3 regions of the Variovorax sp. GW460-12-1-14-LB1 genome follow, and region 3 is predicted to be linked to each of the others. Evidence: predicted binding sites of a transcription regulator. Region 3 holds the regulator's gene; each other region holds the start of a gene.

Region 1 (6,633 bases), on a different contig from region 3:
CCCTCGACCAGCGTCAGGCCGAGGTAGCGCGCCAGGTAGGCGTGCTCGAAGTAGGTCTCGTTGTACGGGCCCGGCGTGAGCAGTGCGATGTGCGGCGGCGAGCCCGAGGGGCACATGCGCTGCAGGCCTTCCATCATGGCGCTGTAGGTGGCGGCCAGCCGCTGCACCTGCAGCGCCTCGAAGGCCTGCGGAAACTGCCGCGTGATCGCCAGGCGGTTCTCCAGCAGGTAGCCCAGGCCCGAAGGCGCCTGCGTGCGCTGCGAGACCACCCACCAGTTCCCGTCGGGGCCGCGCGCGAGGTCGAAGGCGGCGATGTGCAGCCAGGTGTCGCCCGCCGGCTTCACGCCGTGCAGCGCGCGCAGGTAGCCCGGATGGCCGCGCACCAGCGCCGGCGGCAGCAGGCCTTCGGCCAGCAGCTGCTGCGGGCCGTAGGCGTCGGCCATCACGCGGTCGAGCACGCGCACGCGCTGCTGCACGCCGGCCTCGATCTGGGCCCAGCTCTCGGGCGAGACGATCAGCGGGAACAGGTCGAGCGACCACGGCCGTTGCGGGCCGTTGGCGTCGGCGTACACGTTGTAGGTGACGCCGTTGTCGCGGATCTGCCGCTCCAGGCTGACCGCGCGCCGCGGCAGGTCGTTGATGCCGCCGGGGCCGAGCTGTTCGAAGAAGGCGTTCCAGGCGGGGGTGAGCGGGGGCTGGTCGCTGGACGGTGAAGGTTCCTGTGCCTGCGATTGCGAGGAGGACTGTGACTGGGACTGCGATTGCGACGGGGTCGGTCGCTCCTCGGCGGCGTCGTACAGCAGCGGGGCCGCGGCAGGCGCCGGGGCCGCGCCCGACCCCGGCCGCGAAGGCGCCGTGGGCGTCGCCTGTCCCCGCAATTCGTCGAAATGCCCAGGCAGGGCCGCCGGCGCGAGCGAAGACGCCAGGGCCGCCGGATGCTCCGGGGCCTGGGCGTCGAACAGGGATTCGTTCAGGGGTTCCACAGGGGGGAGATTGTCACATCACCGTCACCGGGGCCGATCCGGCGGTGCGACAGGGTTCCCCCTGAGTCCTCGGGCCGGTCAGCGCCGCAGGTCCAGCGTGAACGGAAACTCCCGGCTGCCCGGCAGCTCGATGGTGGCCGGCGGCGTGCGCAGCAGGCCCGGCGTGTGGCCGGTGCGCGTGAAGCGCGAATGGCGACGGCTCTCGGCCTCGTAGGCGTTGACCGGGAAGGTGTCGTAGTTGCGACCGCCCGGGTGGGCGACGAAGTACTGGCAGCCGCCCAGCGAGCGCTTCATCCAGGTGTCGACGAGGTCGAAGGTCAGCGGCGCGTGGGCCGGAATGCTGGGGTGCAGCGCCGAAGGCGGGTTCCAGGCCTTGTAGCGCACGCCGGCCACGAACTCGCCGGTGACGCCCGTGGGCTGCAGCGGCAGCACCTTGCCGTTGACGGTGACGACGTGGCGGCTTTCGTTCAGGCCGGTCACGCGCACTTCGATGCGCTCCAGCGACGAATCGACATAGCGCACCGTGCCGCCGGCCGAGCCTTCCTCGCCCATCACGTGCCACGGTTCGAGCGCGTTGCGCAGCGACAGCTCCACGCCCATCGACTGCATCTGGCCCACGAGCGGGAAGCGGAACTCGAAGTGCGGCGCGAACCAGTCGGAATCGAACGCAAAGCCGGCCTGGCGCATCTCGCTGATGACGTCGTCGAAGTCCATCTTGACGAAGGTCGGCAGCAGGAAGCGGTCGTGCAGCTCGGTGCCCCAGCGGGTGACGGGCGCCTGGTAGGGCGCGTCCCAGAAGCGGGCGACCAGCGCGCGGATCAGCAGCTGCTGCGCGATGCTCATGCGCGCATGCGGCGGCATCTCGAAGGCGCGCAGTTCCAAAAGGCCGAGGCGGCCGGTACTGGAGTCGGGCGAGTAGAGCTTGTCGATGCAGAACTCGCTGCGGTGCGTGTTGCCCGACACGTCGATCAGGATGTTGCGCAGCGTGCGGTCGACCAGCCACGCGGGCATGTTCTGGCCGTAAATCTCGCGGTTCTTGGCGATTTCCTTCAGCGCAATTTCGAGCTCGTAGACCTGGTCGTTGCGCGCTTCGTCCACGCGCGGCGCCTGGCTGGTCGGGCCGATGAACATGCCCGAGAACAGGTAGCTCAGCGACGGGTGGTTGTGCCAGTACAGCAGCAGGCTGGCCAGCAGCTCGGGCCGGCGCAGGAACGGGCTGTCCGCCGGCGTGGCGCCGCCCATCACGAAGTGGTTGCCGCCGCCGGTGCCGGTGTGGCGGCCGTCGGTCATGAACTTCTCGGCCGACAGGCGCGTCTCGAACGCGGCGTTGTAGAGGAACTCGGTGTGGTCGACGAGTTCCTTCCAGTTGTGGGCCGGGTGGATGTTGACTTCGATCACGCCCGGGTCGGGCGTCACGGCCAGCATCTTCAGGCGCGGATCGCGCGGCGGCGGATAGCCTTCCATCACGATGCGCACGCCCAGTTGTTGCGCGGTGGCTTCGACGGCGGCGACTAGGTCGAGGTAGTCCTCCAGGCGCGCCAGTGGCGGCATGAAGACGTAGAGCACGCCCGAGGCGCTGCCTTTCTTCTCGGCCGCGGGGCCGTTGGCGCGGCGCGGGTCGCGCACCTCGACGCACAGCGCGGTGCGCGTGACCCAGTGGGCCGATTCGCCGCGCAGCGGCTGGCGCGTGGCGGGTGTGGCGGCATCCGCAGCAGCTGCTGCATCGCCCTTCGCCGCATCGCCGGGGCTTTGCATGCGCAGCGACGCGGCCACCACGGGCGGCGCGCCGAAGGTGTAGGGCACCTCGCCCAGGTCGGCGCCGGCCACCGGGGTGGCGGTGGCATAGCGCGCGCGGTAGTCGGACGCGCTGGGCAACGCGGCGCGCGGCGCGGTCGGGTCGCGCTCGATGAGATAGGGGTAGTCGCCCTTGCTGGCCCACGGTTGCGAGTCGAGCGGCAGGCGGTAACCCATGGGCGAGTCGCCCGGGATCAGGAACAGGCGGTCGTCGCGCAGGAACCAGGGGCCGGTCTTCCAGCCGGGGCCGGCGAGCGCGGGCGCGTCGCTGTTGGCGTTGCCGGGTTCGATGGGCAGCATGTAGCCGATCACCGCGTCGAGCTTCTGCGTGAACACGCGGCGCAGGCGCACGCGTTCGAGTTCGTCGTCCAGCTTGGAGTCGAAGGGGTCGACGTTCACCGGCAGGCGGCGTTCGCGCCACAGGTAGTAGTAGGTGTCCTCGTAGCCGGCCTGGATGTAGCGCTCGGTGAGGCCCAGCTTGTGCGCCAGCACGGTGGTGAAGCGGCGCGCGTCCTCGCTCGTGTAGTGCGTGGGAAAGCGCTCGTCGGCGAACAGCGCGGGGTCGTGCCACAGCGTCTGGCCGTCGGCACGCCAGAAGATCGACAGCGCCCAGCGCGGCAGCTGCTCGCCCGGGTACCACTTGCCCTGGCCGAAATGCAGGAAGCCGCCCTGGCCATACTCGGCGCGCAGCTTGTGCACGAGCTCGGTGGCGTAGCCGCGCTTGGTGGGGCCGAGCGCGTCGGTGTTCCATTCGGGCGCGTCGCGGTCGCTGGTGGCCACGTAGGTGGGCTCGCCGCCCATGGTCAGGCGCACGTCGCCGGCGACGAGGCGCGCATCGACCGCGTCGCCGAGCGCGAGCACCTCGGCCCATTGTTCTTCGGTGTAGGGCTTGGTGACGCGCGGCGATTCGTAGATGCGCGTGACCTTCATCTCGTGGCTGAACTCGACCTCGGATTCGTCGACGCCGCCTTCGATGGGCGCGGCGCTCGACGGCGTGGGCGTGCAGGCGAGTGGAATGTGGCCTTCGCCGGCCAGCAGGCCCGAGGTGGCGTCCAGGCCGATCCAGCCGGCGCCCGGCAGGAACACCTCGCACCAGGCGTGCAGGTCGGTGAAGTCGACCGTGGTGCCGCTGGGGCCATCGAGGGCCTTCACGTCGGGCGTGAGCTGGATCAGGTAGCCCGACACGAAGCGCGCGGCCAGGCCGCAGTGGCGCAGCAGCTGCACCAGCAGCCAGCCCGAGTCGCGGCACGAGCCGCTGCCGTTGCTGAGCGTTTCTTCCGGCGTCTGCACGCCGGGCTCCATGCGGATGAGGTAGCTGACGTCCTTCTGCACCTGCTGGTTGATGCCGACCAGGAAGTCGATGGTGCGCTGCTCCTTGCGCTCGATCCTGTCGAGGTAGGCCTGCAGCAGCGGCGTGGGCTTCTCGGTGACGAGGTAGGGCGCCAGCTCTTCGGCCTGCGAGGCCGTGTACTTGAAGGGAAAGTTCTCGGCCTGCGGCTCCAGGAAGAAGTCGAAGGGGTTGTAGACCGCCATCTCGACCACGAGGTCGACCGTGACCTTGAACTCGCGCGTCTTCTCGGGGAACACGAGCCGCGCCTGGTAGTTGGCGAACGGGTCCTGCATCCAGTTGACGAAGTGCTCGGCCGGCTCGACCCGCAGCGAGTACGAGATCACATTGCTGCGGCAATGGGGCGCGGGGCGCAGTCGCACGACTTGCGGGCCCAACTGCACCAGGCGGTCGTATGTGTAGTGGGTGACGTGGTGGAGTGCGGCGTGGATGGACATGCGTAGGGGCGTGCAGTGCAGCGAGGTTGCATCGAAAAGATGTCTCTGGTGAGACGCATACTAGCCCAGTTGCCAAGCAATTAACGCGCCATCGAGCGTGGGTTGGGGGAGGGTTTGCATCATGGATTCCGGGGTGTCGGGAGGGCAGTCGCGGCGTGCGTCCGAGGCTGTCGCGGGTGGGTCGGGGGCCTTCGTTGCGCTGGGCGGCACGCTGCTCGGCGCGGCGGTGCAACTGCGTCAGCCGCTGTTGTGGGCGGCGGGTGTCTACGTCGCGTTGCTGCTCGTGGGGCTCGGCGGCGGATGGCTGTTGTGGCGGTGGCGTGGGCCTCGGTGGGCGGTGCTCGTGCTGTCGCTGGCCTGCGGCGCGATGGCCGGCGCGGGGCTCGCCGGATGGCGTGCCACGGCCTACGCGCAAGGGGCGCTGGAGCCGCAGCTCGAAGGACGCGACCTGCGGCTCACGGGTGTGGTCTCGCAGATGCCACAACCCGGCGAGATCGGAACGCGCTTCCGTTTCGATGTGGAGACGGCGCAGTGGGCCGATGCCTCCGATGCGGTGCCGCCGACGGTGCCACCGCGCATCGCACTCGCCTGGTACGGCGAATACAGCGGGATGTGGGAGCAGCCCGCCGAACGTCGCGCATCCGTCGCACGCACCGTGGGCGAGGTGCATGCCGGCCAGCGCTGGCAACTGACCGTGCGCCTGCGCGCGCCGCACGGCAACCTCAATCCGCACGGCTTCGACAGCGAGCTGTGGGCGTGGGAGCAGGGCGTGCATGCGCAAGGCCATGTGCGGGCCGGAGCGCGCGACCCCGCGCCGCAACTGATGGGCACCACTTGGCGGCACCCGATCGAGCGGGCGCGCGAAGCCGTGCGCGATGCGGTCTTCGCCCGCGTGGACGACCGGCGGCAGGCCGGCGTGATCGCCGCGCTCGTCACCGGTGACCAGGGCGCCATCGACCGTGCCGACTGGGACGTGTTCCGCGCCACCGGCGTCGCGCACCTGATGTCGATCTCGGGCCTGCACATCACCTTGTTCGCGTGGTTCGCGGCGCATGTCGTGGGCGCGCTCTGGCGGCGCAGCAGCCGGCTCATGCTGCGGCTGCCCGCGCAACAGGCCGCGCTCGCCGGCGGCGTGGGGCTGGCCGCGCTCTACGCGCTCTTCAGCGGCTGGGGCGTGCCCTCGCAGCGCACGGTCTGGATGCTCGCGGCCGTGGCGCTGCTGCGCCTGACCGGCAGGCGCTGGCCGTGGCCGCACGTCTGGCTGCTGACGGCGGTGGTCGTGGTGGCCGCCGATCCTTGGGCGCTGCTGCAGGCCGGCTTCTGGCTCAGCTTCGTCGCCGTGGCGGTGCTGTTCGCCTCCGCCACGGCCGTGCCGGGCGAGGGCAGGGTGGGCGCGCTCACGCGCCTGGGGCGCTTCTTTCGCGAGCAATGGACGATCACGCTGGCGCTCACGCCGCTGAGCCTGCTGCTGTTCCAGCAGGTGTCGGCGGTCGGGCTGGTGGCCAACGCGCTCGCGATCCCGTGGGTGACGCTGGTGATCACGCCGCTGGCGATGCTCGGCGTGGCGGTGCCGCCGCTGTGGGACGTGGCCGCCGGGGCGGTGAAGCTGTTCGCGCTGCTGCTGCAGGCGCTCGCCGGCCTGCCGTTCGCCACGCTGTCGATGGCCGCGCCGCCGCCGTGGCTGGCCGCAAGCGGCGTGGCGGGCGGCGTGCTGCTGGCGATGCGCCTGCCGCGGTCGGTGCGCGCGCTTGGCCTGCCGCTGCTGTTGCCGGTGCTGCTGTGGCAGCCGGCGCGACCTGCGGTGGGTGAGTTCGACCTGCTCGCCGCCGACATCGGGCAGGGCAACGCGGTGCTCGTGCGCACCGCCACGCACAGCCTGCTGTACGACGCCGGCCCGCGCTACGGGCTCGACAGCGACGCGGGCCACCGCGTGCTCGTGCCGCTGCTGCGCGCACGCGGCGAACGGCTCGACCTGCTGTTGCTGAGCCACCGCGACATCGACCACACCGGCGGCGCACCCGCCGTGCTCGCCATGCAGCCGCAGGCGGCACTGCTGAGCTCCATCGAGGCC
Region 2 (6,633 bases), on a different contig from region 3:
GATCCGCATGGACGACGCCTTCGACGTCAAACGCGCGGGCGATAACGCGCGCGTGCTGATCGAGGACAAGAAGGTGCTGGCGCTCTTCATGAGCCGCGGCACGCCGCACTCGCAGGCCATCATCCCGTACCTGGACAAGAACGAGGTGGCGCTCATCGGTCCCTCGACCGGCGCGATGGTGCTGCACAAGCCGCTGCAAAAGCACGTGTTCAACGTGCGCGCCACCTACCAGCGCGAGGCCGAGAAGGCGGTGCAGCACCTGCTGACCATCGGCCTGACGCGCATCGCCGTGGTCCACGTGACCGACTCGTTCGGTGCCGACGCGCTGCAGGGTGCGATGAACGGCTTCACCAAGGGCAAGGCCCAGCCGATCGCGACCATGCCGGCCGACCGCGAGAAGCCCGACTACAAGACCATCGTGCCCGCCATCATGAAGGCCGACGCGCAGGCGGTGGTGTGGATCGGCTCGGGCGTGGCGGTGGTCGACGGCATCAAGGCGCTGCGCGCCGCGGGCTCGGCGGCGCAGGTGGTCACGCTGTCGAACAACGCCTCGTCGGGCTTCATCAAGCAGCTGGGCGACGCCAGCCGCGGCGTGATCGTGACGCAGGTGTTCCCCAGCGAGCGCTCGATGGGCCAGCCGATGGTGAAGGAGGCGCTGACGCTGGCCCGCGCCAAGGGCCAGGGCGAGCTGTCACCGGCCGCGCTCGAAGGCTTCGCCTCGGCCAAGGTGCTGGTGGAGGCCTTGCGCCGCGCCGGCCCCAAGCCCACGCGCGCCAAGGTGCTCGCGGCGCTCGAAAGCCTCAAGGGCTACGACCTGGGCGGCGGGCTCGAGGTGAGCTACTCGCCGCAGGACCACAGCGGCATCGACTTCGCGGACCTCGCGATCATCAGCGAAGGCCGCTTCAAGCGCTGACGCGCGCCCCGTTGCGTTACTTCGCGGCGGAGGCCGCGGCGGCCGGTGCCGATGCGCCAGGCGCCGGCGTGGCCGCCGGTGCGGGGGCGTGCGTCGTGTCGCCGCCGTGCTTCTCGCCGGACATGTCGATCTTGTCGCCGCCCATCGAAATCACATACAGGGCAATGGCGGCGAAGATGACGAAGCCGACAACGATTTTCCACATGGGTACTGTCTCCTGAGAAGGTGAAACGGGGGATGAAGAGGGTTCAAGAAAAAGGCCTCATGCCGCGGGGCATGAAGCCTCTTTGTTGAACGGAGGGCAGCCGCCGCGCGGCCCCCTCCAGATGCCGCCGATCAGTCGTTGGCGTAGATGTCCACGTCCTTGGTCTCGCGGATGAACAGCGTGCCGATCACCAGCGTGATGCCCGCGATGATGATCGGGTACCACAGGCCGTTGTACATGTTGCCGGTCGAGGCCACGATGGCGAAGGCGGTGGTCGGCAGCAGGCCGCCGAACCAGCCGTTGCCGATGTGGTACGGCAGGCTCATCGAGGTGTAGCGGATGCGCGTGGGGAACATCTCGACCAGCATCGCGGCGATCGGGCCGTAGACCATGGTCACCAGCAGCACCAGCCAGAACAGCAGCACGATGGTCAGCACCTTGTTGATCTTGGCGGGATCGGCCTTGGACGGGTAGCCGGCGACCTTCAGGTCTTCGGCCACGCCCTTCTTGAAGGCGGCGATGGCCTTGACGCTGGTCTCGTCGAACTTGGAGTTCGCGACCACGCCGGTGGGTGCCTCGACGGTCTTGTCGCCGATCTTCACGACGGCCGCGGAGCCGGGCGCGCCGGCCACGTTCTCATAGCTCACCGAGTTCTGCACGAGGTAGCGCTTGGCGATGTCGCACGAGCTCTTGAAGTCGATCTCGCGAGCCACCGGATTGCCCTGGAACGAGCAGGTCTTCGGGTCGGCCGTCACGGTGACGCCGGCCGTGGCTTGTGCGCGGGCCAGGTCGGGGTTCGCGGCTTCGGTCAGCATCTTGAAGACCGGGAAGTAGGTGACCACGGCCAGCAGGCAGCCGGCCATGATGATCGGCTTGCGGCCGATCTTGTCGGACAGCGTGCCGAACACCACGAAGAAGGGCGTGCCCAGCAGCAGCGCGGCGGCGATCATCAGGTTGGCGGTGGTCGCATCGACCTTGAGCTGCTGCGTCAGGAAGAACAGCGCATAGAACTGGCCCGAGTACCAGACCACGGCCTGGCCGGCCGTGAGGCCGATCAGCGCCAGGATCACGATCTTCAGGTTCTTCCACTGGCCGAAGGATTCGGCCAGCGGCGCCTTCGAGGTCTTGCCCTCGGCCTTCATCTTCTGGAAGGCCGGCGACTCCGACAGCGTCAGGCGGATCCACACCGAGATGGCCAGGAGCAGGATGGAGACCAGGAACGGAATGCGCCAGCCCCACTCGCCGAAGGCCTGCTCACCGAGCCAGGTGCGCACGCCCAGGATCACGATCAGGCTCAGGAACAGGCCGAGCGTGGCCGTGGTCTGGATCCACGAGGTGTAGGCGCCGCGCTTGCCGTGCGGCGAGTGCTCGGCCACGTAGGTGGCGGCACCGCCGTACTCGCCGCCGAGCGCCAGGCCCTGCAGCATGCGCAGCGCGATCAGGATCACCGGCGCCGCGACGCCGATGGTCGCGTAGCTGGGCAAGAGGCCGACGATGAAGGTCGACAGGCCCATGATCAGGATCGTCACCAGGAAGGTGTACTTGCGACCGATCATGTCGCCCAGGCGGCCGAACACGATGGCGCCGAACGGACGCACCAGGAAGCCGGCGGCGAACGCCAGCAGCGCGAAGATGAAGGCCGCGCCCGCATCCAGGCCGCTGAAGAACTGCTTCGCGATGATCGCGGCGAGCGAACCGTACAGATAGAAGTCGTACCACTCGAACACGGTGCCGAGCGAGGAGGCGAAGATGACCTTCTTCTCCTCCGCGGACATGGGCCGGGGGGCCGGATGCGGCACTCCCCTTGAATCTAGCGTGGCTGCCATCGTCGTCTCCTGGTGTGTATGTATGCGTCCATCGGTTCCCGGCATTCGGGACCGTGGGGCATTCTTGGAGGCGCGACTGACCCGAGGCTTTCGCGAAACTGAACGGGCGCTTACGGTTTAGGGTGAAACCCGCGCTGCTCGTTTCAGCTTGTAAGAAACAAGGACCCTGCGCGGGTTTGTCCTCAGTCCTTGCTGCGAAGCAGCAAAAAGCCTCAGCTCTTGCGCAGCAACGAGGGGCGCTGGTCGGCACCGGTCCATTGCGGACCGTCGAACCAGGCGTCGCCCTGCAGGTAGGCGCGCAGCATCGCGAGGCCGTCGAAACCCCAGAACAGGCGACCGTCGACCACGTAGCACGGCACGCCGAACACGCCCTGCGCCACGGCCTCGTCGGTGTTGCGCTTGAGCAGGGCCTTGTTGTCGTCGCCGTTCACGTCGCGCTTCGGCTGCAGCTGCGCCGTGAGCGCGGCCAGCCGCGTGGCATCGCCCGCCTCTTCGCCGCCGCGCCACACATGGCGAAAGAGGGTTTCGGCCGCCAGGCGGCTGATGCTGCCGTCGTCGCCCGTGGCCACCGCCAGGCGCAGGTGCGGCAGCGGGTTGTAGGGGTGCGAGGCCGGCATCTCGATGGGGATGCCGTGCGCCTGGCCCAGCCACAGCACGTGGCGGTAGGTCCAGCTGCGCTTCGAAGGAATCTCGGCCGGGCCGAGCTGGCCGTGGTGCTTGAGCAGCGCGCCCAGCAGCACCGGCTTGTAGGCCACGCTCACGCTCAGGCCTTCGAGCGCCTCGGGCAGGTGCTCGAACGCCAGGTGCGCGTAGGGCGAGATGAAATCGAGATAGAAGTCGATGTGCTTCATGCGTCGTGGTCTCCTGTGGTGGGTTCGGGCACGCGCCAGATGCCGGCCTGGGCCCGCAGCTCGATCGCGCGCCACACCTGGCGGCGGCTGTCGTCTTCCATCTTGCTCCAGCCGGCGATCTCGGGAATGGTGCGGAGGCACCCTTCGCAGAAGCCGCTCAGGCGGTCCATGCGGCACACCGACGAGCACGGCGAAGGCACCTCGCCCGCCATGCGCTGCACGGTCCCGGCGCGCTCGGCGAGCGCATGCGCTTCGTCGAAGTTCACACCACGTCGGCCACCGGCGCGCCGGTGAGCTTCTCTAAATCGGTCGGGTGCAGCTGGAACACGGCGTGCGGATGGCCCGCGGCGGCCCAGATCTCCTCGAAGCGGAACAGCTCGCGGTCGATCAGCACCACGGGCTTGGTCACATGGCCCACCGGCGACACGCCGCCGATGGTGAAGCCGGTGCGCGCCTTCACGAAGTCGGCGTCGGCGCGGCCGGTCTTGCCGACGATGGCATCGACCTTCTTCTCGTCGACGCGCTTGTCGCCCGAGGTGATGACCAGCACCGCCGCCTCGTCGCTCTTGCGCCGGAAGATGATGCTCTTGGCGATCTGCCCGACCGAGATGCCCAGCGCGTCGGCGGCCTGCTGCGCGGTGCGGCAGGCGTCGTCGAGCATGCGGGGTGCATGGGGATGGCCGGCGTCCTGCAGCACGCGGGAGACGCGCTGGACACCTTCAGGGAGGGAATGGAGTTCGGAGCCGCACATGGCAAGTTCTTCGGGGTTCGTGGGGGCGTTCGCCCTGCGTTGCAAGGCCCCGAGCATACGGAAAAGCCCCGCGCACCGGCGCCGCCGCCCCCTTGCGCCCCTGCACCCCGGCGCACCAATGCGGAGAGCGCCGGCGCACGACGCCCGTGCGCGGCGTGCCGGCCCCGGTCCGATTTCGGTGCGCCATCGGCCGACAAGGCCCGCCGCACGGGCTTTTGAGCGCGGCACGCTTATTGCTGAACACGGTGGCGACCCACCGGCTTCTGCGGCGGGTTCGCAGTGCCTCCGCTAACGACGGCGGGGTTCAAGCGCACCGATGGCCGCCCGCCGCCGGTTCGTCTGCTCCAACCCATTTCGCATCCGTTCCGTCGCGGGGGCCCCAACGACGCTGTCTGTTCGACAGTGGCTGCGGGGGCGCCTTCCAGGGCCGGTTGCGTGCAGGACCCCCAATGAAGATCGCAGTCATCGGCCACGGCATGGTCGGCCACAAGTTCCTCGAGCAACTCCACACGCTCGGCATTCCCGGCGCACAGGTCACCGTGCTGTGCGAAGAGCCGCGCCCGGCCTACGACCGGGTGCACCTGTCCGAGTACTTCTCCGGCAAGACGGCCGACGACCTGTCGCTGGTCGAGCCCGGCTTCTTCGAGCGCAGCGGCTTCACGCTGCGCCTGGCCGCGCGGGCCGTGGCTGTCGAGCGGCGCAACAACACCGTGACCACGGCCGACGGCGAGGTGATCGCCTACGACAAGCTGGTGCTGGCCACCGGCTCCAACCCCTTCGTGCCGGCCGTGCCGGGCCGCGACCGGCCGAACTGCTTTGTCTACCGCACCATCGAGGACCTGGACGCCATGAAGGCCTGCGGCGCCAAGTCGCGCAGCGGCGTGGTGGTGGGCGGCGGCCTGCTGGGCCTGGAATGCGCCAAGGCGCTGCGCGACATGGGCCTGGAAACGCACGTGGTCGAGTTCGCGCCGCGCCTCATGGCCGTGCAGGTCGACGAAGGCGGCGGCCGTGCGCTGCGCGGCAGCATCGAGGCGCTGGGCCTGCACGTGCACACCGGCCGCAACACGGTGGAGATCGTCGACGGCGCGAGCGCGCGGCACCGCATGGTGTTCGCCGACGGCACGCACCTGGAGACCGACATGATCGTGTTCTCCGCCGGCATCCGCCCGCGCGACGAACTCGCACGCCAGAGCCTGCTGGCCGTGGGGCCGCGCGGCGGCGTGGCGATCGACAGCCACTGCCGCACCAGCGACCGCAACGTCTACGCCATCGGCGAATGCGCCTCGTGGAACGAACAGACCTTCGGCCTCGTCGCGCCGGGCTACGACATGGCCCGCGTGGCCGCCCGCCACATCGCCGGCCAGGACGACGCCGCCTTCACCGGCGCCGACCTGAGCACCAAGCTCAAGCTGATGGGCGTCGACGTCGCCAGCATCGGCGACGCGCACGGCAAGACACCGAAGTCGCGCGCCTACCAGTACATCGACGAGCGCAAGCAGGTCTACAAGAAGATCGTGGTCAGCGAAGACGGCAACCAGCTCTTGGGCGCGGTGCTGGTCGGCGACGCCAGCGAGTACGGCACGCTGCTGCAGCTGGCGCTCAACGGCATCGCGCTGCCCGACGAGCCCGAGTTCCTGATCCTGCCGTCCAGCGACGGCAAGGCCAAGCCAGGCCTGGGCGTCGAGGCCCTGCCCGACAGCGCGCAGATCTGCTCGTGCAACAGCGTCACCAAGGGCCAGATCTGCGAGGCCGTGGGCCAGGGCGTGTGCACGCCCGCCGAGATGAAGGCCTGCACCCAGGCCGGCGCCACCTGCGGCGGCTGCGTGCCGCTGGTCACGCAGGTCATGAAGATGGAAATGGCCAAGCGCGGCATGGCCGTGAACAACCACCTGTGCGAGCACTTCCCCTACTCGCGCCAGGAGCTGTACCACCTCATCCGCGTGGGCGAGATCCGCAGCTTCGCCGACCTGCTCGCGAAGCATGGAAAGGGCCTGGGCTGCGACATCTGCAAGCCGACCGCCGCGAGCATCTTCGCCTCGTGCTGGAACGAGTTCGTGCTCAAGAAAGACCTGGCCGGCCTGCAGGAC
Region 3 (6,633 bases):
CAGCCGCACGGTCGTGAAAGACGTCTCGCTCGATGTGCAAAAAGGCGAGGTCGTCGGACTGCTCGGCCCCAACGGCGCGGGCAAGACCACCTCGTTCTACATGATCGTCGGGCTGGTGCGCGCCGACGCCGGCGAGATCACCATCGACGGCGAGCCCATCGCCCACATGCCCATTCACCGCCGCGCGCGCATGGGCCTGAGCTACCTGCCGCAGGAAGCCTCGATCTTCCGCAAGCTCACGGTCGAGGAAAACGTGCGTGCCGTGCTCGAGCTGCAGCGCGAGCCCGACGCCAACGGCCGCATGATGCCGCTGACCAAGCAGCACACCGAAGAGCGCCTGGCCGACCTGCTGGCCGACCTGCGCGTGGACCACCTGCGCGATTCGCCCGCGCTCGCGCTGTCGGGCGGCGAGCGCCGCCGCGTCGAGATCGCGCGCGCACTGGCCACGCAGCCGCGCTTCATCCTGCTGGACGAGCCCTTCGCCGGCATCGACCCGATCGCGGTGATCGAGATCCAGCGGATCATCAGTTTCCTGAAAGAGCGCGGCATCGGCGTGCTCATCACCGACCACAACGTGCGTGAAACGCTGGGCATCTGCGATCACGCGTTCATCATCAGCGACGGGCACGTGCTGGCACAAGGCACACCCTCGGAGATCGTCGACAACGCCGAGGTACGCAGGGTGTACCTCGGCGAGCACTTCCGCATGTAAGGGAGGGTCGGGTCTCCATGAAGCAAGGGCTGTCCCTTCGCGTCTCGCAGCATCTGGCGCTGACGCCACAGCTGCAGCAGTCCATTCGCCTGCTCCAGCTCTCCACGCTCGAACTGAGCCAGGAAGTGGAGCAGATGCTGGACGAGAACCCGTTCCTCGAACGCACCGCGGAAGAAGCGGCGCGCGAGGAGTTCGGGCTGGACACGGCCGATGCGCCGGTGCCGCGCGACGACGCGGGCGAGGGGGAGGCCGAGTTCACGCCGTCCGCCGCCAGCACTTCCTCCACGTCCAGCGACACCACCTCCTCGACCCCCGACACCGACGGCCCCGCCGCCGAGATCGCTGAGCGCGAGCCCGACTGGGAAGGCGACGGCACCGTCGACATGGCGCCCGACGACAGCGAGTGGGGCAGCGACGCACCCGCGCGCCAGAACAACCTGGGCGACGACGAGCGTGCCGATGCCACCGAACTCGCGCGCAGCCAGGAGTCGCTGCAGTCCTTCCTGCACCGCCAGGCGCTGAGCCTGCGGCTCAATGAAAACGACTGCGCCGCGCTGCGCTTCCTGATCGAGTCGCTCAACGACGACGGCTACCTCGAAGACTCGCTGCCCGCGCTGGCCTCGGGCCTGGCGGGCGACGACAACGACCAGTTCGACGACCTCGTGCACCACTTCCAGGTGGCGCTGGGCCTGCTGCAGAGCCTGGAGCCGGTCGGCGTCGGTGCGCGCGACCTGGGCGAATGCCTGAGCATCCAGCTGAAGGCGCTCGCCAGCGAAGACGAGACCGAGGCCGAAGCGCTCATCCGCAAGACCGCCATCGCGATCTGCAAGCAGCCGATGGAGCTGCTCGCGCGGCGCGACTTCAAGCGCCTGGCCACGCTCACGCGCACCAACGAAGAGCTGGTGCGCTCGGCGCTGCAAGTCATTGCGCGGCTCGAACCCAAGCCAGGGCGCCGCTTTGTCGACGTCGAGCGCAACATCGTCATTCCCGACGTGATCGTGACCAAGACCGGGCGCGGCACGAACGTGAAGTTCCGCGTCATGCTGAACCCCGAGGTCATGCCGCGCCTGCGCGTGCACGACATCTACGCCGGGGCGCTCAAGTCGCACAAGGGCGAGGGCAGCCAGGCGCTGTCGCAGCGGCTGCAGGAGGCGCGCTGGTTCATCAAGAACATCCAGCAGCGCTTCGACACCATCCTGCGCGTGAGCAACGCCATCGTCGAGCGCCAGAAGAGCTACTTCGTGCACGGCGAGCTGGCCATGCGCCCGCTGGTGCTGCGCGAGATCGCCGACGAGCTGGGCCTGCACGAGTCGACCATCTCGCGCGTGACCACCGCCAAGTACATGGCCACGCCCTTCGGCACGGTCGAGCTCAAGTACTTCTTCGGCTCGGCGCTGGGCACCGAGACCGGCGGCAACGCGTCGAGCACCGCGGTGCGCGCGCTGATCAAGCAGTTCGTGAGTTCGGAAAGCATCAAGAAGCCGCTGTCCGACAGCCAGATTTCCGAGATGCTGAAAGAGCAGGGCATCGAGTGCGCGCGCCGCACCGTCGCCAAGTACCGCGAGGCCTTGCGCATCGCACCGGCCAACCTGCGCAAAGCCCTGTAGAAAGCCCACGATGACCCGTCGCCTGCTGTCGCGCTGGGGGCATTGGGTCTTCGCCCTCGTGGCTGCATCGCTGTTCGCCGGCTGTGCCACCTTGCCCGACGAGGCACCGCGCCCGCCCACCAAGGCCATCGCCGTCTCGGCCGACACCGCGCTCGGCAAGATCGCGCTGGCCTCGCAGCCCGACCCCGACCTCAGCGGCTTTCGCCTGATGCCCGGCGGCGATTTCGCCTTCGACACGCGGCTGCAGCTGGCGCGCCGCGCGCAGCGCACGCTCGACGTGCAGTACTACCAGATCGAGAACGACGAGACCGGCCGCTACCTGCTGCGCACCCTGCGCGATGCGGCGCAACGCGGCGTGCGCGTGCGCCTGTTGATGGACGACCTGTACACCTCCGGCGAAGACGAGCTGCTGCTCGGCCTGGCCGCCACGCCGAACGTGGAGCTGCGCCTGTTCAACCCGTTCCCGGCCGGGCGCGGCAGCCTGCTCAAGCGCTTCACCGCGTCGCTGTTCGACTTCAGCCGCGTCAACCGCCGCATGCACAACAAGCTCTTCATCGCCGACGGCGCGATGGCGGTGGCGGGCGGGCGCAACATCGGCAACCAGTACTTCCGCCGCACCACCGGCCCGAACTTCATCGACCTCGACACCTTCGTCACGGGCGCGCTGATCCCGCGACTGGGCGTGCTGTTCGACCAGTACTGGAACAGCCCGCATGTGCGCCCGATCGGCGCGGTCGTGCACACCGACCTGCCGCGCGAAGAGCTGCAGCGCCGTTTCGACGCCGCCACCGGCCCCGACACCACGCCGCCGCCGCCCAGGCCTGCGCCCAACGACCTGCTCGGCTACAGCCCCGTGGCCGACGACCTCGACGCCGGCAAGCTCGGCCTGATCTGGACCACCGCCGAGGCTTATGCCGATTCACCCGACCGCGTGATCGGCAAGACCGCGTCGTATGGCGGCGTGCCGCTGCTCGACGTGGACAGCGTGCGCTACAACGTGGTCGAGCAGATGCGCCGCGCGCGCAGCGAGGTGACGCTGGTGTCGCCCTACCTGATTCCGGGCGCGTCGGGGCTGGAGGTGATGCGCGAGATCCGCGGGCGCAACGTGAAGATCAGCGTGGTCACGAATTCGCTCGCTGCCACCGACGAACCGCTGGTGCACACCGCCTACCGCCGCTACCGCGCCGACATGCTGGCGCTGGGCGCCGAGCTGCACGAGCTGAGTTCCGCGCGCACGCGGCGCAGCGTGCGGCTGGGTTTGTTCGGCACGTCGGTGGGGCGGCTGCATGCCAAGTCGGCGGTGATCGACCAGCGCATCCTGTTCGTCGGCTCGATGAATTTCGATCCGCGCTCCGAGATCCACAACACCGAGATCGGCCTGTTCATCCGCAGCCCCGAGATGGCGCAGCAGACCCTGAAGCTGCTCGACGTGCTCAAGCAGCAGGGCGCCTACCGGCTGCGTTTTGCCGAAGGCGCCGATGCGGGCGCAGTCGGCTCGCGGCGCATCGAATGGGTCAGCGAGGAAGGCGGCAAGACCACCGTGCTGCACGAAGAACCCGACTCGGGCTTCTGGGACCGCACCATGCTCGAGTTGCTGGCGCCGCTCACGCCCGAGAGCCTGCTCTAGGGCCTCAGGTGCCGCGCACCGCCGACCACACCAGCCGCAAGCCCAGCAGGCCCATCACGCCGCCGGCCGCGCGGTCGATCCAGGTCTTGTAGCGCAGGTAGGCCGCGCGCGGCGCGGCCGAGGACAGCGCCAGCGCAACGATCGCGTACCAGCCCGTCTCGATGCAGAAGATCACGGCCGGCACGGCGAGCGCGAGCACCAGCGGCACCTCGCGCGGCAGGAAGGCCGCGAAGATGCTCGCGTACACCACCGCCGTCTTCGGGTTGCTGATCTGCGTGGCCAGGCCGAGCAGGAAGGTGCGTCCGCTGCGGCCTTGCTGGCGCGGCGAGGCGAGGGTGTCGGGCGTCACCGCGAGCGGCTGCCGCGCGCCGCGCCAGATGCGAAAGCCCAGGTAGATCAGGTAGGCACCGCCGAAGGCCTTGATCGCGAGGTACAGCGCCGGTACCGCGAGGAACGCCGCCTGCAGCCCGGCCAGCGCCGCGATGGAGAACGCCAGCCCGCCGGCGCCCATGCCCAGCGCCGCCGCGAGCCCGTCGCTGCGCGAGGCCACGGCCGTGCGCGCCACCATCACGAAGCTCGGGCCCGGGCTCATCGCGCCCACGGCCATGGCGCCGGCGATGCCGAGCAGGGACAGGAAGTGGGCGTCGGTCATGAGTGGGCTCCGGTGGGGGATGGGTTCATTGCACGTTCACGGCTTCGACCTGCACCAGCAGCTTCACCTTGTTCTCGAAGCCGAAGTTCAGGCCCCAGGTGATGCCCCAGTCGCTGCGCTGCACGGTGGCCTCGAAGTCGCCGCCGCAGACCTGGCGGTTGATCAGCGGGTTCAGGTAGCAGTTGAAGCGCACGGCCTTCAGCGTCACCGGCTTGGTCTGGCCCATGAGCGTGAGCGTGCCGGGCACGTCGGTCACCTTGTCGCCGCTGAAGTCGATGCGCTCGGCCACGAAGCGGCCGGTGGGGAATTCGGCCACGTTGAAGAAGTCCTTGCTCTGCACGTGGCGGTTGAGCAGGTCGACGCCGGTGTTGATGGAGCTGATGTCCATCGTGATGTCGACCTTGCCGCTGGCGCCGGTGCCGTCGATCTTCACCGAGCCGTCCTTGGTGCTGAAGCGGCCGCGGTTGGTGGTGGTGCCGTAGTGGCCCATCTCGTACATGACGAAGGTGTGGGTCGGGTCGATCACGTAGCTCGCATTTTTGACCGGCCCGCCCGCGGGCTTGGCGGCCAGCGGCGGCGCGGTGTATTCCTGGGCCGTTGCGGCCAGGGGCAGGGCCGCGCCCGCACACAGGACCGCGGCGAAGAAGAGCTTGTTCATGGCAAGGGAAGAAGGATGCATGGGAAATGAAATCGTCGTCACAGCGGCCCGAGGCCCGCGAGCGTCAGCTTGAAGCGCACCTGCACCTCGTTGCCGACCACCGAGGTGTCGGTCCATTCGCCGTCGCCGACCTTGTAGTCGAGCCGCTGGATCGTGAGCGTGCCCGTGGCGACCGAGTACGCGCCGCCCGACGAGGCGATGCTCACGGGCACCGTCACGTACTTGCTGACGCCCTTGATGGTGAGCTTGCCGGCCATCTCGAAGCGGCCCTCGCCCAGCGCCTTGATGGCGCTCGAGCGGAAGCTGGCCTGCGGGAAATGCGCGGTGTCGAACCAGGTCGGCTTGGGCAGCTCGGCATCGCTCATGGGCACGCCGAAGCCGGCGCTGGCGGTGTCGATCTGCAGCACGACCGAGCCGCCCTCGGGCTTCTTCGGGTCGAAGGCGACCTGCGCGTCGAAGCGCTTGAAGCTGCCTTCCACCGGCACGCCCATCTGCTTGCTGACGAAGGCGATCTGGCTCTTCTCGGGCACCAGTTTCGCGGTGGTGGCCGGCATGGGTTCGGCCGCGGCGTGCAGCGCGAGGCCGAGGAGGGCGGCGGCGCCCCACAAAAGACGGGTCGTCATCCGGCGGATTCCTTGCGTGGCGCGGGCCACATGCGTTGCAACAGACCGTCGTGGTCGATCCAGTGGTGCTTGAGCGCCGCCGCCACGTGCAGCAGCGTGACGCCGGCCAGCAGGAAGGCGCTGCGCTGGTGCAGCGGCTTGAGCACGGCCTCGGCGAAGTCCTTGTCGACCGCCACCAGGTCGGGCAGCGGCAGCAGGCCGAACCACACGACCGGCACGCCCATGCCCGAGCTGTAGGCCCAGCCGAACAGCGGGACCGCGAAGAACAGCAGGTACATCAGCGCATGGCTGATGCGGTGCGCGGCCCGCTGCCAGGCCGGCATGGCCGCCAGCACCCGCGCCGACAGCGGCGGCGGGCGGTGCGTGAGGCGCCACAGCAGCCGCAGCGCCGACAGCAGGAGGATGGTGATGCCGGCCCACTTGTGCCAGCTGTAGAGCTTCAGGCGCTGCGGGGAGAAGGGCAGGCCCGTCATGTAGAGCCCCACGCCGAGCGAGCCGACGATCATCGCCGCGAGCAGCCAGTGCAAGGCCATCGCGACCCGCCCGTAGCGGGGCTCGCGCAGGGCGGCGGCGGCCTGTGCGCGGAGCATAGCTCGGAAGCGATGACACCGCAGCGGGGCCGGCCCGCGCCGAGCGCTACGACGGCGACGGCGGTTGTTGCTGCTGCTGGGCCCGCAGCAGCACGCGCCGCAGCGCGTCCGGCTGCACCGGCTTGCGCAGCGCGTGCCAGCCGCGCGCGGCTGCCAGCTGCTGC

What was found. The regulator sigma-54, encoded in region 3, starts transcription at its own class of promoters, with help from an activator protein. The targets are predictions, from matches to a motif close to TGGCANGNAANCTGCTTT.
Region 1: the regulator sigma-54 is predicted to act here: its motif matches at 4,636-4,653, upstream of AC07Y4_RS23565 (transglutaminase family protein).
Region 2: the regulator sigma-54 is predicted to act here: its motif matches at 4,769-4,786, upstream of nirB (nitrite reductase large subunit NirB).

The regions. Positions count from the first base shown of each region.
Region 1 is NZ_JBWKYF010000054.1:35,688-42,320, reverse strand. It holds gene AC07Y4_RS23570 (circularly permuted type 2 ATP-grasp protein) at 1-983, opposite strand, end outside; gene AC07Y4_RS23565 (transglutaminase family protein) at 1,062-4,562, opposite strand; gene AC07Y4_RS23560 (DNA internalization-related competence protein ComEC/Rec2) at 4,684-6,633, shown strand, end outside.
Region 2 is NZ_JBWKYF010000001.1:63,160-69,792, forward strand. It holds gene AC07Y4_RS00290 (ABC transporter substrate-binding protein) at 1-913, shown strand, start outside; gene AC07Y4_RS00295 (hypothetical protein) at 930-1,118, opposite strand; gene AC07Y4_RS00300 (MFS transporter) at 1,250-2,944, opposite strand; gene AC07Y4_RS00305 (2-hydroxychromene-2-carboxylate isomerase) at 3,157-3,795, opposite strand; gene AC07Y4_RS00310 (DUF1289 domain-containing protein) at 3,792-4,061, opposite strand; gene AC07Y4_RS00315 (YbaK/EbsC family protein) at 4,058-4,546, opposite strand; gene nirB (nitrite reductase large subunit NirB) at 4,996-6,633, shown strand, end outside.
Region 3 is NZ_JBWKYF010000055.1:14,650-21,282, reverse strand. It holds gene lptB (LPS export ABC transporter ATP-binding protein) at 1-712, shown strand, start outside; gene rpoN (RNA polymerase factor sigma-54) at 730-2,319, shown strand; gene AC07Y4_RS23685 (phospholipase D family protein) at 2,330-3,946, shown strand; gene AC07Y4_RS23680 (LysE family translocator) at 3,951-4,598, opposite strand; gene AC07Y4_RS23675 (YceI family protein) at 4,624-5,256, opposite strand; gene AC07Y4_RS23670 (YceI family protein) at 5,295-5,879, opposite strand; gene AC07Y4_RS23665 (cytochrome b) at 5,876-6,469, opposite strand; gene AC07Y4_RS23660 (sensor histidine kinase) at 6,516-6,633, opposite strand, start outside.